DNA from 2 places in the Arthrobacter gyeryongensis genome. Region 2 is predicted to be linked to the other one. Evidence: predicted binding sites of a transcription regulator. Region 2 holds the regulator's gene; the other holds the start of a gene.
The links. The regulator Rex, encoded in region 2, represses fermentation and respiration genes when NADH is low (regulators of the CRP and FNR family bind a similar motif). The targets are predictions, from matches to a motif close to CTTGTGAANNNNTTCACAAG.
Positions count from the first base shown of each region.

Region 1: araB (ribulokinase) is a predicted target of Rex. The motif match lies at 1,405-1,424, and genes of this name have one in related genera.

Region 1 is NZ_BAABKK010000024.1:149,688-153,095, forward strand. Features, by position in the region: gene araB (ribulokinase) at 1-1,360, opposite strand, end outside; gene ABEA18_RS16475 (LacI family DNA-binding transcriptional regulator) at 1,482-2,492, opposite strand; gene ABEA18_RS16480 (zinc-dependent alcohol dehydrogenase family protein) at 2,634-3,408, shown strand, end outside.
Region 2 is NZ_BAABKK010000010.1:473,682-477,089, reverse strand. Features, by position in the region: gene ABEA18_RS08975 (HAD family hydrolase) at 1-725, opposite strand, end outside; gene ABEA18_RS08970 (glutaredoxin family protein) at 803-1,057, shown strand; gene ABEA18_RS08965 (redox-sensing transcriptional repressor Rex) at 1,109-1,816, shown strand; gene ABEA18_RS08960 (hypothetical protein) at 1,888-2,709, opposite strand; gene ABEA18_RS08955 (hypothetical protein) at 2,953-3,408, opposite strand, start outside.

The DNA of each region.
Region 1 (3,408 bases), on a different contig from region 2:
GCACTCCCGAGTCGCGGAAGGCGTCCACGATGGTGCGGGTGCCGAAGGCCGTGGCCTCCAGGAGCGCCCGGTAGATGTCCTCCGGGCGGGTTGCCAGCGTCTGGCCGACGACCACGCCTGACAGCTCGTGGTCCACCAGGACGGAGCGGTTGCCCGAGTGCCAGTCCAGCGCGATGAGCCCGTGTTCGCCGATCCCTTGACGGGAGGCGAGTTCGGTGAGGTATTCGTGGATGCCCAGTCCCGCTGCTTCGGCGGCTGCGTGATATTCGGGCGGCACGCCGTACTTGGTGAACCACCCGAAGATGTCGCCCACCCCGGACTGGCCGGCTTCGTAGCCCCAGAGCCCCTCCACGATCCCGCCGTCGACCACTCCGCACATGCCCGGCACTTCGTGCAGCTCGGAGCCGTTCATGACGTGGCAGGTGGAGGTACCCATGATCGCGACGAGCTGCCCGGGCTCCACGGCCCGGGCCGCCGGCGCGGTGACGTGTGCATCCACATTCCCGACCGCGACGGCGATGCCCTCACGCAGGCCGGTCCACCCGGCGGCTTCGGCCGTCAGGTAACCGGCCGCATCCCCCAGCCGGCCAACCTTGCGTTCGAGCTTGGCGGACACGAATTCTTTGAAGCCAGGGTTCAACGCCGCGAGGAAGGCTTCAGACGGGTATTTGCCGTCCTGGTAGATGCCTTTGTACCCGGCGGTGCAGGCATTCCGCACATAGTTCCCGCACAGCTGCCAGACAATCCAGTCCGCGGCCTCGACCCAATGGTCCGTCTCCGCGTATGCGTCCGGATCCTCCTCAAGGAGCTGGAGGCCCTTGGCGAACTCCCATTCAGAAGAAATCAGCCCGCCGTACCGTGGCAGCCAGGCCTCACCCCGCTCGGCGGCCAGGGCGTTGATGCGGTCGGCCTGCCCCTGGGCCGCGTGGTGGCGCCACAACTTCACGTACGCGTGCGGCCGGTTGGCGAATCCGGGGAGTTCGCTGAGCGGAGTGCCGTCGGCCTTCACCGGCACCATGGTGCACGCCGTGAAGTCGGTGGCGATCCCAACGACGGCGGCCGGATCGATCCCGGCGTCGTGCACCGCGGCGGGAACCGCATGACGCAACACCTCCCGGTAGTCCTCCGGCACCTGAAGCGCCCATTCCCACGGAAGCCCGACCGCTGTGCCATCAGGTCCATCAGGTCCATCCGCCAGATCGCCAGGCAAAGCCTCGGTGATGACCGCGTGCGGGTAGTCGAACACGCCGCTTCCCAGTTCCTTGCCGTCCCTGACCCGCACCACGACCGCCCTGCCGGAAAGCGTGCCGTAGTCCACGCCGATGACGTAATGTTCCTTGCCGTCCGCTGTGACGCCCATGAAAATCCTCCAATAGCCTGCCCGCAGCCTTGCGGACTCGTCCAATTGTGAACGCTAACAAATCACACGTCAAGATGTGGTGATCAACGACCGGCCGGCCGGCCCAAGTGAAAAGAAGCAGTCAGACGGGGGCGGAAGTGCTTCGGCGCACTACCAACTCAGGCTCCACCACGGTGGTGCCGACGCTTTGCCCGTCCTCGATGCCGTCCAGCATGAGGTCCATGCAGCGCCGCCCGAGTTCTTCGAAGTCCTGGCGCACCGTGGTCAGCGGCGGCGTGAAGTAGCCGGATTCGGGTTGGTCATCGAATCCCACCACCGAAACGTCCCCGGGCACGCGGACGCCCGCCTCGCTGAAGGCCCGCAACAGGCCCAGGGCCATCTGGTCATTTCCCACAAAAAGCGCCGTGGCGGTCCTTTCAGCCGCGAGTTTCCTGCCGATGTCGTAGCCGCTGCCGGCACTCCAGTCCCCCACTACCAGCAGATCATCCTCAAGGCCCGCGGCCCGCAACGCTGCGCTCCACCCTTCGGCCCTGGCCACTCCGTCGATCCAGTCCTGCGGGCCGGCCACGTGTCCGATCCGTCGATGTCCTTGATCAAGCAGATGCCTGACGGCCAGTTCCGCGCCGTGCTTCTGGTCCACCATGGCTCCGCTGACGGAGGCGTCGCCCAGCGATCCCACGGCCACCACGGGAACCCCGGCGTTCACTTCAGCCAACGCCAGCAGGGTCTCCGAATGCGGCACGATGACGACGATCCCATCCACGGACTGGTCCAGGAAATGCCGGACTGCATCAAGAATCGCCTCGCGATTGACCGTCCTCAAGGCTGCGATGCTGACGAAATAGCCGGCATCCCTCGCTGCCTGCTCGACGCCCAGCAGGGTGTTCGCCGGGCCGTACTGCGCCAACTCGCTCGCCAGGACGCCGATGGTCTGGGAACGGCGGGTCACGAGGCTCCGCGCAGCAGTGTTGCGGCGGTAACCCAGTTCAGTGATGGCCGCCTCGACACGCTCACGAGTGCCCTTGCTGACGTTGGGGTGGTCGTTGATCACCCGGGACACGGTCTGGTGCGAGACTCCCGCCCGTTCCGCCACGTCCTCAAGCCGTGGCAAGCGCCCGCTGCTTTTTGTCATGGAGCTATTCTGCGCGACTTGGTGGCCAAGCGGCGAACGTGGCCGTTGCGAGTCCGGGCTGAGCTACCGGCCAGTACAGGACCATAGGCGCGGCGGGGATAGACTCGATTCAAGCCCACCAACCACCATTTGAGGAGCCCCATGCGCGCCACCATCATCCACGGTCCCGGCGACATCCGTGTTGAAGACCGTAACTACCCCACGGTCCAGCTGCCCACCGACGTCGTTGTCAAAGTCACCGCCTCCTGTGTCTGCGGATCGGATCTGTGGCCGTACCGCGGCGTCAAGCCCACCCACCAGCCTTCGGCCATTGGACACGAATTCATCGGCACGGTGGAAAGCATCGGTGACGACATCACGGCCTTGGCGGTTGGCGACTTCGTCATCGCTCCCTTCCTGGTCAGCTGCGGCGCCTGCCCGCAATGCTTGAACGGCGTCACCGTGGCCTGCGATCACTTGGCAGGTTGGGGAGGCAAAGATGACAGCGGGCACGCGATCGACGGCGGGCAGGGCCAGGCCGTGCGCGTACCCCTCGCCGAGTCGACCCTCGTCAAGGTTCCCGGCGTCACGGAACCCGACGACGCCCTCCGCGCGAGCTTGCTGACGCTTTCCGACGTGATGGCGACCGGCCACCACGCCGCTCTCGCGGCGAAGGTCGGCCCTGGCAGGACGGTCGTCGTCGTCGGCGACGGCGCGGTAGGGCTCTGCGGCGTGCTCGCAGCGAAGCGGCTTGGAGCCGAGCGGATCATCGCGATGTCCCGGCACGCCGACCGTCAGGCGATTGCCCTCGAGTTCGGGGCCACGGACATCGTCGCCGAGCGTGGCGACGACGGAGTGGCCAAGGTCCGTGAGTTGCTCGGAGGCGTTTTGGCCGACTCCGTCCTGGAATGCGTCGGGACCAAGGAATCCATGGAAC
Region 2 (3,408 bases):
CGGCGGCCGGACCGGAAGTCGTAAACGGGCCAGTTGTTCTCCCGCGCATGGCGGCGAAGCCCGGCGTCGGGATTGATGCACACCGGGTGGCCCACCAAAGTGAGCAGCGGGATGTCGTTATGTGAATCGCTGTACGCCCAACAGCGCTTCAAGTCCAGGCCTTCTTCGTCCGCAACGCGCTGCACAGCCACGGCTTTGGCCGGTCCGTGGAGGATCTCGCCCACGAGCCGCCCCGTGTATGCGCCATCTTCGACTTCGCCGACGGTACCCAGGGCCCCGCTCAGGCCGAGCCGCGTGGAAATGACAGTGGCAACTTCGATGGGCGTGGCGGTCACGAGCCAGACCTTCCGGCCAACACGCAGGTGCTGTTCTGCCAGGGCCTTGGTGCCGGGCCAGATCCGCGACTCGATCATCTCGTCGTAGACCTCTTCGCCCAGCTCCTTGATATCGGACACCTTGATACCGGCCGCGAGGATCAGCGCGGAATCCCGGACGGAATGGACGTCCTCCATTTTTTCGCCCCGCAGGACGAACTTGAACTGCTTCCAGGCAAAACCCGCGGCTTGCGAGAGCGTGAAGGCCTTGCGTTCATACATCTTCCGGGCGACGTGGAAGAGGCTGGCACCCTTCATGAGGGTGTTGTCGACGTCGAAGAATGCGGCTTCGCCGTGTTGCTGCGTTGCAGTCGGCGCGGTGGCCACAACGGCGTTCTTCTCGACGGGCATGCCTTGAGTCTAGTCAATCGCCCGGCCCCCTGCCGTTCGCGACGGCCGTGCCGACGTTGAAGCGATAACGTTGAACCATGCCAAATCCCGACGTCGTACTCCTCACCAAAGCTGACTGCCACCTTTGCGCCGCGGCGCGTGACGCCGTCGAACGCGTGACCTCAAGCCTTGGGCTCACGTGGACGGAACAGTCGATCGACACTGACCCGGTCCTGCGCGAGCGCTACGCCGAGGAGATCCCGGTGGTATTGGTGGACGGAATTCAGAGGGATTTCTGGAAAATCGACGAGGCACGATTGGTGCGGGTCCTGAAGAAGGCCATCGCCGCCTGAACATGCGTGCAGAGCTTTGTTGGCAATAGAGTGGGAAAACAAAGCGACGCAATGGAGAAGAACGTGACTGCGCTGGAACCGTCCGCCGAAGCTGTACCCGGGGACAAGGACTCTGCCGCGAAGCAGATACCGCCCGCGGCTGTGGCCCGGATGACGCTTTACCTGCGCGCTCTTAACTCCCTCTTGGGCGAAGGCGTGGAACGGGTTTCCTCCGAGGCTTTGGCTGAGGCGTCGGGAGTCAGTTCGTCTACGTTGCGCAAAGACCTCTCCTACGTCGGCTCCTATGGAACGCGGGGCGTGGGGTACGAGGTCCAGTACTTGAGCCGGCACATCGCGGCGGCGCTCGGCCTGACCCACGACTGGAAAGTGGCCATTGTGGGCGCCGGAAACCTTGGCAAAGCCTTGGCCAGGTACGGCGGATTCGAGTCGCGTGGGTTCGACGTGGTGGCGATCCTCGACGCCGATCCCATGATCATCGGGAACGAAGTCGGCTGGCTGCGGGTCAGCGACGCCGCCAATCTTGAAACGGTCCTTCAGCGGACCGGCACCAACATGGTTGTCCTGGCCCTTCCCGCAGCGGTGGCACAGGATGTCTGCGACCGCGTGATCAGCGCCGGTATCCGCAGCATCCTCAGCTTTGCTCCAGTGCTGCTCCAGGTTCCGCCCTACGTGAATCTGCGGAAGGTGGACATGGCCACTGAGCTTCAGATCCTGGCGTATCACGCACAACGGGCGCAGACCCCAGGCCAAGCCCTCTAGGCGAAGCCGGGTCTGCGCCCGTTGTTGGTTTTGTTCCTAGCTATAGGCCCTGTGGCCGTTCGCCGTATGGCCTAGCGGCCGTAAGGCGCCTGGCCGTAGGGGTTCGCGAACGGCTGGGCTTTCCGGAAGTACGGCGCCGAGGCCGGCAAGTACAGCAGCACGATCGCGGCGATGCCCAGAAGGATGGTGATGGTGCCCATGCCGATCTGGGTCAGGCCCAGCAGGGAAATTCCGGCAAAAACCGTGCCCAGGATGCGTGCCCAGTTCTTCCCCTTGCGGACATTGAACGCAACCAGTGCGTAGAGTCCGGCAAAGATCACCGAGAAAATAACCAAGACGGTGACCAGAATGTTGATAAAGCTGCTGGTGTCTATGCCTGAAGCGCTGGTTCCCTGCGCCGACAAGGCCTGATCCAGCATGCTCTTGCCCGCCGGCGAGTTCAGCGTGGCGATTGTGAAGGGAATGCCGATCAAGGTCAGTACACCGGCGGCAATCATGAGCCAGAAGGAGATGTTGACCAGTTGCGGGACTCCCGACGTCGCAGCGGGCTGCTGGCTCGGCCAGGCGACCGGTCCGCCCTGGCCGTACTGCGGGACGGAAGGCTGGCCGTACTGCGGCTGCTGTGGTGCCTGCTGGCCGTACTGTGGAGCCTGCTGGCCATACTGCGGAGCCTGCTGCCCGTACTGCGGCGCGGAAGGCTGGCCGTAAGGGGGCTGCTGACCCTGCTGCGGAGCCTGCTGCCCGTACTGCGGTGCGGAAGGCTGGCCGTACTGGGGCGTTTGCTGGCCGTATTGCGGCTGCTGACCCTGCTGAGGTGACTGCTGGCCGTATTTCGGCTCCTCAGGGGTGGGATTCTCGCCGGGAGTGGACGGCGGGTACGGAGGGGTGCTCATGGCATTCCTTTGCGTGTCGACTGCAGATACGGCTGCCGGGTGCAACGTGCCCTGCCCCCAGCTCGGCTTAATTCCACCGTACCCCGACGGCACAGTGCTGGTGATGATTCACGGGAAGAATTCTCGCCGAACAAGCTTCGGCGGATCCCCCGTGAATGGAGCGAGGACAAACGGAAGGCCGCGGGGTCCTCCAGGGACCGGCCGCGGCCTTCAGCTATGAAATTCAGGCTTGGAACGGAGTGGCTAGACGGCGCCCTTCACTGACTTGGACCAGGCCTGCGAATTGGGCAGCCACATCAGGACCGTTGCGATGAGGCTGATGACGAAGCTGAACCAGTTATTGCTCTGTCCATTTGCCATCGCTCCGCCCACGATCGAGAGGATCAGGGAAATTCCCGCAACGACGGTCAGCGCGAGGCGGGCCCACTCCTTGCCTTCCTTCATCTTCATCGCGAAGACGATTTGGGCGGCCGCCACAACCAGAGCTATCAGTACCAAAAGGAGGACGACGACGGCGATTCCCGGCGCGAGCGTGAAGAGCACAATGGAGCCAAAGAGGCCGAGCAAGCCGCCCAAGAGGGCCAGGAGTCCGCCAATGAGCCAGATCCAGTAGGAGACCTTCAACTCTGTCGGCATTCCGGCCACTTTGAACATGCCGGAAAAACCGCCCCGGGGCAGGACATCATTGAAGTTCTTGGG